DNA from 3 places in the Priestia sp. 40 genome. Region 1 is predicted to be linked to each of the others. Evidence: a T-box and tRNA genes for the amino acid it is inferred to sense, from the RefSeq annotation. Region 1 holds a T-box; the other regions hold tRNA genes.

The links. A T-box is a leader RNA that pairs with one kind of tRNA and senses whether it is charged. The one in region 1 lies ahead of thrS (threonine--tRNA ligase), so its partner is inferred to be a tRNA-Thr.
Region 2: it has a tRNA-Thr gene. The T-box ahead of thrS (threonine--tRNA ligase) is inferred to sense a tRNA for this amino acid. The anticodon was not compared.
Region 3: it has a tRNA-Thr gene. The T-box ahead of thrS (threonine--tRNA ligase) is inferred to sense a tRNA for this amino acid. The anticodon was not compared.

Annotation. Positions count from the first base shown of each region.
Region 1 covers NZ_JBMPZA010000020.1:25,150-28,405, reverse strand. The annotation lists gene thrS (threonine--tRNA ligase) at 1-1,556, opposite strand, end outside; T-box leader at 1,607-1,833, opposite strand; T-box leader at 1,872-2,099, opposite strand; gene ACO1DI_RS22110 (MFS transporter) at 2,190-3,256, opposite strand, start outside.
Region 2 covers NZ_JBMPZA010000015.1:524,591-527,846, forward strand. The annotation lists gene ACO1DI_RS17520 (B3/B4 domain-containing protein) at 1-229, shown strand, start outside; tRNA gene ACO1DI_RS17525 (tRNA-Gly) at 345-418, opposite strand; tRNA gene ACO1DI_RS17530 (tRNA-Leu) at 491-572, opposite strand; tRNA gene ACO1DI_RS17535 (tRNA-Leu) at 603-691, opposite strand; tRNA gene ACO1DI_RS17540 (tRNA-Cys) at 706-779, opposite strand; tRNA gene ACO1DI_RS17545 (tRNA-Gly) at 817-891, opposite strand; tRNA gene ACO1DI_RS17550 (tRNA-Gln) at 897-971, opposite strand; tRNA gene ACO1DI_RS17555 (tRNA-His) at 1,000-1,075, opposite strand; tRNA gene ACO1DI_RS17560 (tRNA-Trp) at 1,106-1,179, opposite strand; tRNA gene ACO1DI_RS17565 (tRNA-Tyr) at 1,185-1,268, opposite strand; tRNA gene ACO1DI_RS17570 (tRNA-Thr) at 1,279-1,354, opposite strand; tRNA gene ACO1DI_RS17575 (tRNA-Phe) at 1,380-1,455, opposite strand; tRNA gene ACO1DI_RS17580 (tRNA-Asp) at 1,471-1,546, opposite strand; tRNA gene ACO1DI_RS17585 (tRNA-Met) at 1,550-1,626, opposite strand; tRNA gene ACO1DI_RS17590 (tRNA-Val) at 1,645-1,720, opposite strand; tRNA gene ACO1DI_RS17595 (tRNA-Glu) at 1,744-1,818, opposite strand; tRNA gene ACO1DI_RS17600 (tRNA-Ser) at 1,840-1,931, opposite strand; tRNA gene ACO1DI_RS17605 (tRNA-Asn) at 1,935-2,009, opposite strand; rRNA gene rrf (5S ribosomal RNA) at 2,019-2,134, opposite strand; rRNA gene ACO1DI_RS17615 (23S ribosomal RNA) at 2,245-3,256, opposite strand, start outside.
Region 3 covers NZ_JBMPZA010000023.1:74,238-77,493, forward strand. The annotation lists gene ACO1DI_RS23705 (aspartyl-phosphate phosphatase Spo0E family protein) at 7-177, shown strand; gene rocF (arginase) at 261-1,160, opposite strand; tRNA gene ACO1DI_RS23715 (tRNA-Ala) at 1,324-1,399, opposite strand; tRNA gene ACO1DI_RS23720 (tRNA-Gly) at 1,422-1,496, opposite strand; tRNA gene ACO1DI_RS23725 (tRNA-Lys) at 1,506-1,578, opposite strand; tRNA gene ACO1DI_RS23730 (tRNA-Gln) at 1,583-1,657, opposite strand; tRNA gene ACO1DI_RS23735 (tRNA-Tyr) at 1,665-1,748, opposite strand; tRNA gene ACO1DI_RS23740 (tRNA-Thr) at 1,757-1,832, opposite strand; tRNA gene ACO1DI_RS23745 (tRNA-Val) at 1,837-1,912, opposite strand; tRNA gene ACO1DI_RS23750 (tRNA-Glu) at 1,936-2,010, opposite strand; tRNA gene ACO1DI_RS23755 (tRNA-Asn) at 2,014-2,088, opposite strand; rRNA gene rrf (5S ribosomal RNA) at 2,098-2,213, opposite strand; rRNA gene ACO1DI_RS23765 (23S ribosomal RNA) at 2,322-3,256, opposite strand, start outside.

The sequences.
Region 1 (3,256 bases):
GATCCAAAAATAGCACGGTGAATCACAACTGGACGCTGTTTTTCGTTCTTTTCATTAATATAATTCAAATCAAACTTCTCAGGCAGTTGGAAGTCTAATTGAATTGTTGCACATTGATGGCTTCTTTTTAAAGCATCCTTAATATGAAAATCGATTTTAGGGCCGTAAAATGCGCCGTCGCCTTCATTTAATTTATAATCAAAGTTCAACTTGTTTAATACGTTTTCTAAAGAGCTCTCAGCAAGTTCCCATAAGCTATCCTCTCCCATGGAGTCTTCTGGTCGAGTTGAAAGTTCAATACTATATTCAAAACCAAATGTCTTGTAGATATAATCCACTAATTCAATGACCGATTTAATTTCACTTTCAATTTGTTCAGGAGTAACAAAGATATGAGCATCGTCCTGACAAAACGTACGTACTCTTAATAATCCATTTAGAGCCCCACTGAATTCGTGACGGTGAACTTGACCGAATTCTCCCATTCGAATGGGTAAATCTCTATAGGAATGGAGCTTATTTTTAAAGATAAGCATATGACCAGGACAGTTCATGGGCTTTAATGCAAATTTAGCGTTATCCACTTCTGAAAAATACATATTATCCTTATAATGATCCCAGTGACCAGACTTTTCCCATAATTGTTGATTCATCATAAAAGGAGTACGTACTTCTTCGTAATTATGCTTTTCTTGAACGGATCGTAGGAATTGCTCCAGCTGATTTTTAACCATTTGTCCTTTAGCTAGATAAAAAGGCATTCCAGGTGCTTCATCAGAAAACATAAATAATTCTAGTTCATTTCCCAATTTTCTATGGTCTCTTTTCGCTGCTTCTTCTAGAAACATCAGATACTCATTTAACTGTTTTTGAGAACGAAAAGCTACGCCATATACACGTTGTAACATTTGGTTGTCGCTGTTACCTCTCCAGTATGCTCCTGATACTTTTGTTAATTTAAACGCCTTAACCATTCCAGTAGAAGGAAGATGTGGGCCTCGACATAAATCGAAAAATTCCCCTTGTTTATAAATCGTAACTGTTTCATTCATAGGAATATCACGTAATAACTCCAGTTTCAACTCGTCGTTTATCTCGCTAAATATTCTTTCAGCTTCACTACGTGTCACTTCAGTACGTTCAATAGGATGATTTTCATTAATAATTTTCTTCATTTCATGTTCGAGTTGTAGTAACTCATTAGAAGCAATCGTTGTAGAAAGATCCATATCGTAATAAAATCCATCTTCAATAACTGGTCCTACCCCTAACTTCACATTCTTATGTACTCTTTTTACTGCCTGAGCAAGTATGTGAGCTGTTGTATGCCTCATAATTTCTAGACCTTCGTCAGAATCTACTGTTAAAATTTCGATTTCTGCATTTTGATTAATGGCTCGATGCAAATCATACAATTCTCCATTTACTTTACCCGCAATAGCTTTCTTCTTTAGGCTAGAACTAATGGATTCTGCAATAGCATGTAATGTAATACCTTTTGAAAATTCTTTCTCATTTCCATCTAAAAAGCGAATTTGAATTAAATCTTTACTCATGATAACCTCTCCTATTTAAATAAAGTCAAAAAAAACATACTCATCCCTAAGTAAGGGACGAGTATGTTTTCACACGTGGTACCACCCAAATTCCCATCAATAGAAATATATCGATGGCTCTGGTGCTGTAACGTCGCAAACGTTATTAATTACTACTAGTTCACTAATAAAGCTCCAAGGTGGTAAATTATTTCTCTTTCTTAAGGGCTCACAGCCAAAGACCCTATTCTCTGCAAAGAAGTATAAAAATAATTCATGTCCTTTTCGTTGCTTATCTATTTATTTTTGAACATAAAAAAACGCACTCATCCCTCTAACAGGGACGAGTGCGGTCGTGGTACCACCCTAATTTTATAAAACACTACAAGTGTTATATTCTCAAAAAGATAACGGATTTCCCGATTGAGGTTACTCTATCTACATATTTCCCCACAATAGCTCCAAGGTGGTAAATTATTTCTCTTTCTTAAGGGCTCACAGCCAAAGGCCCTATTCTCTGTAAAGAAATATAAAAATAATTCGTGTCCTTTTCAACGCTCAACATGTTCATTTCCAATAAATAGAATTATAATTTATACTATTTGTAAATGTCAATACTTAATTCTAAATATGTTATTAATTGTATGTTTTTGTTTAAAAAGATGGTTTATTGGTAGTTCTATTTTTACCTGTGTTTTTGGGGTTGTCCACTAGTAAATAACCAAAGATACTTATAATGCCAAACATGACACCGAACATTATGAACATGGTTTCACTTCTCAAAAATTCTAGTAATGTACCTGACAAAATGGGTCCTATAGACATACCAGTATATCTAACAAAGTTAAATACTCCCATAGCACTAGCTCGATTTTGTTCAAATTGATGGGTTAATATGGTTGCATAGGAAGGTGTTAAGATTCCAATTCCCACCCCATAAATGAATAGGCTTAGCGACATAAGTAGTAAAGAAACAGTATGTGTGAGTCCAAATCCTATAACACTAAATGCGATTGAAAAATTAGTAAAGGTAAATATATTTATAAGAGAAATCTTCTTCTGAATGTATTTGAATAACAGACTTCCGGCTATAAGGCTTAGCGTCATAGGAAGATAAAGCAAGCCAACAAGTTTTAGGTTTAGATGATAGTGGTCTGTTAATAAAACGGGGAGATAAACCAGGATAGAAAAGTAAATCAAAAAGTTCAAGAAGCTTAATGACAACAATACACTTCCCATCTTATCCTTCGCCATTACAAGGTAAAAATGAAGACCGTTCCTCTTGCTTGTCTTGTGCTTTTTCTGGTCTTTAGGAAAAAACAACATATTGATAATAAGTAAAAGAATAGATATACCCACTAATGACCAGAAAACACCATCATAATTGTATCGGTCTCCTATAAATCCTCCTAAAATAGGAGCTACTGCAGGAGCAATAGATAACAAGGTTTGATAAGTTCCCATAGCACTACCACGTTCTTCCCCATCAAAAAGATCCGTTATTGTAGCAGCTGCAATCAATGGAATGGCTGCGGTTCCGAGGGCTTGCAAAGATCGAAAAACAAGAAACAATGTAAAGTTACTTGTAACAGCACACCCAATACTAGCCAACACTGTAAGTATAAGACTAGGGAGAAGAATAAGACGACTTCCTTTAAAGTCAAGAATAGTCCCGTAGACTATTTGCATAATAGCTGTAATAAAGATGAACAATGAAACAG
Region 2 (3,256 bases), on a different contig from region 1:
CATTTCTTTAGAAAATAAAATCATTTCAAAAGATGCCTTAGGAGCTTTCGGAAGCCCTTATGTCGATTCTAACCGAGCGTACGTAACTGAAAAGACAACACAAGCTGTACAGTTCATTTATTTAAAGCCTTCACTTTCAGAAGAACAGGCTTATAAACTAACTAAATCCCTAAGTGACATGTTCATTCAAATTCACGGCGGCGAAGCAACCTATCAAGTCATTAACTAATGTACGCAAATATAGCGTCTATCTTTTCAAGATAGACGCTATATTTGCGCTAAAAATAAAAAACGCAACATCTCAGCTTTGAAAGCGAGACACTGCGTTGTGATAACAATATGTATGGAGCGGGTGATGAGAATCGAACTCACGACATCAGCTTGGAAGGCTGAGGTTTTACCACTAAACTACACCCGCAAATATTATCAAAATTTGTCGACCGATAAGTAAAAATAAAAACAGGAATCATCCTGTCAAGTAAAGCTAAAGTACCGATGGTCGGGGTCGAACCGACACTCCCGAAGGAACACGATTTTGAGTCGTGCGCGTCTGCCAATTCCGCCACATCGGCAAAATAAAAAAGGCAAGTTAAAATAATAAATGGTGCCGAGGGCCGGACTTGAACCGGCACGGTAGTCACCTACCGCAGGATTTTAAGTCCTGTGTGTCTGCCAATTCCACCACCCCGGCAGCTTGTAAATAAATGGAGGCGGCAACCGGATTTGAACCGGTGATAAAGGTTTTGCAGACCTCTGCCTTACCACTTGGCTATGCCGCCATTTACTCAAGACTAAGTAACTTTATTAAAATTAAATTGGAGCGGAAGACGAGGTTCGAACTCGCGACCCCCACCTTGGCAAGGTGGTGTTCTACCACTGAACTACTTCCGCAAATATGGCTGGGCTAGCTGGATTCGAACCAACGCATGACGGAATCAAAATCCGTTGCCTTACCGCTTGGCGATAGCCCAATATTGGAATATGCATATCGTTTATAAATGGGGCGACTGATGGGAATCGAACCCACGAATGCCGGAACCACAATCCGGTGCGTTAACCACTTCGCCACAATCGCCACGTATATATGCAATGTTATTTTTATAATTGGCAGGGGCAGTAGGAATCGAACCCACACTGACGGTTTTGGAGACCGTAGTTCTACCTTTAAACTATGCCCCTGTAAATGGTGGAGGGGGGCAGATTCGAACTGCCGAACCCGAAGGAGCGGATTTACAGTCCGCCGCGTTTAGCCACTTCGCTACCCCTCCACAATAACTGTGGTGCCGGCAAGAGGACTTGAACCCCCAACCTACTGATTACAAGTCAGTTGCTCTACCAGTTGAGCTACACCGGCATTTTAAAAACAAATGTTTTTAAAATGGTGGCTCGGGACGGAATCGAACCGCCGACACAAGGATTTTCAGTCCTTTGCTCTACCAACTGAGCTACCGAGCCTTATTAAATTTAAAATGGCGGTCCCGACGGGAATCGAACCCGCGATCTCCTGCGTGACAGGCAGGCATGTTAACCGCTACACCACGGGACCACTTGGTTGCGGGGACAGGATTTGAACCTGCGACCTTCGGGTTATGAGCCCGACGAGCTACCGAACTGCTCCACCCCGCGATGATAATAGATAATATATGGTGGAGGATGACGGGATCGAACCGCCGACCCCCTGCTTGTAAGGCAGGTGCTCTCCCAGCTGAGCTAATCCTCCACTATTATGTAGATGAAAATAAATGGTGACCCGTACGGGATTCGAACCCGTGTTACCGCCGTGAAAGGGCGGTGTCTTAACCGCTTGACCAACGGGCCACTGTGCTAATTAAATGAAAATGGCGGAGAGCAAGGGATTTGAACCCTTGAGACAGCGTTAACCGCCTACACGATTTCCAATCGTGCTCCTTCGGCCACTCGGACAGCTCTCCAAATGGCTCCACAGGTAGGACTCGAACCTACGACCGATCGGTTAACAGCCGATAGCTCTACCACTGAGCTACTGTGGAATAATAACAGCCTGGCAACGTCCTACTCTCACAAGGACAAAGTCCCAACTACCATTGGCGCTAAAGAGCTTAACTTCCGTGTTCGGTATGGGAACGGGTGTGACCTCTTCGCTATCGCCACCAGACATATTATATTATACATGATTTAATAAAGAAAGCAAGACTTTTTTTGAAAAGTTTTGTTCTCTCAAAACTAGGTAACAGTTTGCTGAGTAAAGCTTACGCTTTTAAAAGTTTGGTTAAGTCCTCGATCGATTAGTATCAGTCAGCTACACATGTCGCCACGCTTCCACCTCTGACCTATCAACCTGATCATCTTTCAGGGATCTTACTAGCTTGCGCTATGGGAAATCTCATCTTGAGGGGGGCTTCATGCTTAGATGCTTTCAGCACTTATCCCGTCCACACATAGCTACCCAGCGATGCCTTTGGCAAGACAACTGGTACACCAGCGGTGTGTCCATCCCGGTCCTCTCGTACTAAGGACAGCTCCTCTCAAATTTCCTACGCCCACGACGGATAGGGACCGAACTGTCTCACGACGTTCTGAACCCAGCTCGCGTACCGCTTTAATGGGCGAACAGCCCAACCCTTGGGACCGACTACAGCCCCAGGATGCGATGAGCCGACATCGAGGTGCCAAACCTCCCCGTCGATGTGGACTCTTGGGGGAGATAAGCCTGTTATCCCCGGGGTAGCTTTTATCCGTTGAGCGATGGCCCTTCCATGCGGAACCACCGGATCACTAAGCCCGACTTTCGTCCCTGCTCGACTTGTAGGTCTCGCAGTCAAGCTCCCTTGTGCCTTTACACTCTACGAATGATTTCCAACCATTCTGAGGGAACCTTTGGGCGCCTCCGTTACATTTTAGGAGGCGACCGCCCCAGTCAAACTGCCCACCTGACACTGTCTCCCGGCCCGATCAGGGCCGCGGGTTAGAATTTCAATACAGCCAGGGTAGTATCCCACCGACGCCTCCACCGAAGCTAGCGCTCCGGTTTCTCAGGCTCCTACCTATCCTGTACAAGCTGTACCAAAATTCAATATCAGGCTACAGTAAAGCTCCACGGGGTCTTTCCGTCCTGTCGCGGGTAACCTGCATCTTCACAGGTACTATAATTTCACCGAGTCTCTCGTTGAGACAGTGCCCAGATCGTTACGCCTTTCGTGCGGGTCGGAACTTACCCGACAAGGAATTTCGCTACCTTAGGACCGTTATAGTTACGGCCGCCGTTTACTGGGGCTTC
Region 3 (3,256 bases), on a different contig from region 1:
AGAGGAGTGGAAAGCTTGACTCATACAAAAGAGAACCTTTTGAATCAAATTGAAGAATGTAGAAATAACATGGTCACTCTTGCAGCAGAAAACCCTTTATCATCACTAACAGTGGTGAGAGTAAGTTCAGAGCTAGATGGTTTATTAAATGAATATGAAAAGTTTTTCTCTATATAAAGAAGCTCTCGAATCTGAACTAAGAGCTTCTTTTTTTTTATCTTCATATATATTTCATGTACCTTTTGGTAGGTATTAATGTTTTATACTAATTTTTCTCCTAAAAGTGAGCCCATTAATGCAACAGCTACGGTAGCTGTTTTATTCCGTTCATCTAAAATAGGATTCACTTCCACAAACTCAGCAGAAGTGATTAGCTGAGATTCTGCCAACATCTCCATAGCTAAATGACTTTCTCTATAGCTTATTCCACCGATAACTGGTGTTCCTACTCCAGGTGCATCATGTGGATCCAGTCCGTCTAAATCGAGTGATAGATGAACGCCATCTGTTTTATCCTGCAAATATAAAATTGTTTCTTCCATTATTTTTGTCATGCCCATTCGATCTATCTCATGCATCGTATACACTTTAATGCCTTTTTCCTTTATTAGCTCTTTTTCTCCTTCATCTAAAGAACGTGCTCCGATAATCACAATATTTTCAGGCTTAACTTTAGGTGTATAACCACCAATTCGAGTCAATGCTTCGTCTCCTACACCTATACTTGCCGCCAATGGCATACCGTGAATATTTCCTGAAGGAGACGTATCTGCTGTATTCAAATCTCCGTGTGCATCATACCAAATCACGCCCAAGTTTTTATAATGACGACTTACTCCTGCTAGTGTTCCGATAGCGATACTGTGATCTCCCCCTAGCACTAAAGGAAACCTTTTATTTGTAATAACATCACTTACGGTCTGAGCAAGCCTCTCGCTAGCATCTGCTACAGCTTTTAAATTCTTTAAGTTTGTATTTTCATCACTATGTACTCGTTCAGCTAAGGCAATTTCAATATTCCCTTTATCTTCTACACTATAGCCAATATTCTCGATGCGTTCAATGACACCTGCATATCGTATCGCACTTGGCCCCATATCGACCCCACGGCGAGTTTGACCTAAATCCATTGGTACTCCAATAATTGAAAGCTTATTCATAATATGTCCCCCCATCACAAATGTTGCTACTCTCTTATTGTAACGGCTAAATGAGCGATGGCTCAACTCGACACTTTTTTGAATATATATACAATTCTAATTTGTAGAAACTGCACAAAAAAACCTTTAAGCAATTTGCTTAAAGGTTGTACGTTCATATGTATGGTGGAGCCTAGCGGGATCGAACCGCTGACCTCCTGCGTGCAAGGCAGGCGCTCTCCCAGCTGAGCTAAGGCCCCAATATCTTTTTTTATATAGAAATGGAGCGGAAGACGAGGTTCGAACTCGCGACCCCCACCTTGGCAAGGTGGTGTTCTACCACTGAACTACTTCCGCTTATTAAAATGAGCCATGAAGGACTCGAACCTTCGACCCTCTGATTAAAAGTCAGATGCTCTACCAACTGAGCTAATGGCTCTCTATGGCTGGGCTAGCTGGATTCGAACCAACGCATGACGGAATCAAAATCCGTTGCCTTACCGCTTGGCGATAGCCCAATAAAGATGGTGGAGGGGGGCAGATTCGAACTGCCGAACCCGAAGGAGCGGATTTACAGTCCGCCGCGTTTAGCCACTTCGCTACCCCTCCGATATAAATGGTGCCGGCAAGAGGACTTGAACCCCCAACCTACTGATTACAAGTCAGTTGCTCTACCAGTTGAGCTACACCGGCACGGTGGTGGAGGATGACGGGATCGAACCGCCGACCCCCTGCTTGTAAGGCAGGTGCTCTCCCAGCTGAGCTAATCCTCCACTATTATGTAGATAAAAATAAATGGTGACCCGTACGGGATTCGAACCCGTGTTACCGCCGTGAAAGGGCGGTGTCTTAACCGCTTGACCAACGGGCCAGTTGGCTCCACAGGTAGGACTCGAACCTACGACCGATCGGTTAACAGCCGATAGCTCTACCACTGAGCTACTGTGGAATAATAATAGCCTGGCAACGTCCTACTCTCACAGGGACAAAGTCCCAACTACCATTGGCGCTAAAGAGCTTAACTTCCGTGTTCGGTATGGGAACGGGTGTGACCTCTTCGCTATCGCCACCAGACATATTATATTATACATGATTTGATAAAGAAAGCAAGACTTTTTTAAAAGTTTTGTTCTCTCAAAACTAGGTAACAGTTTGCTGAGCAAAGCTTACGCTTTTAAAGTTTTGGTTAAGTCCTCGATCGATTAGTATCAGTCAGCTACACATGTCGCCACGCTTCCACCTCTGACCTATCAACCTGATCATCTTTCAGGGATCTTACTAGCTTGCGCTATGGGAAATCTCATCTTGAGGGGGGCTTCATGCTTAGATGCTTTCAGCACTTATCCCGTCCACACATAGCTACCCAGCGATGCCTTTGGCAAGACAACTGGTACACCAGCGGTGTGTCCATCCCGGTCCTCTCGTACTAAGGACAGCTCCTCTCAAATTTCCTACGCCCACGACGGATAGGGACCGAACTGTCTCACGACGTTCTGAACCCAGCTCGCGTACCGCTTTAATGGGCGAACAGCCCAACCCTTGGGACCGACTACAGCCCCAGGATGCGATGAGCCGACATCGAGGTGCCAAACCTCCCCGTCGATGTGGACTCTTGGGGGAGATAAGCCTGTTATCCCCGGGGTAGCTTTTATCCGTTGAGCGATGGCCCTTCCATGCGGAACCACCGGATCACTAAGCCCGACTTTCGTCCCTGCTCGACTTGTAGGTCTCGCAGTCAAGCTCCCTTGTGCCTTTACACTCTACGAATGATTTCCAACCATTCTGAGGGAACCTTTGGGCGCCTCCGTTACATTTTAGGAGGCGACCGCCCCAGTCAAACTGCCCACCTGACACTGTCTCCCGGCCCGATCAGGGCCGCGGGTTAGAATTTCAATACAGCCAGGGTAGTATCCCACCGACGCCTCCACCGAAGCTAGCGCTCCGGCTTCTCAGGCTCCTACCTATCCTGTACAAGCTGTACCAAAATTCAATATCAGGCTACAGTAAAGCTCCACGGGGTCTTTCCGTCCTGTCGCGGGTAACCTGCATCTTCACAGGTACTATAATTTCACCGAGTCTCTCGTTGAGACAGTGCCCAGATCGTTACGCCTTTCGTG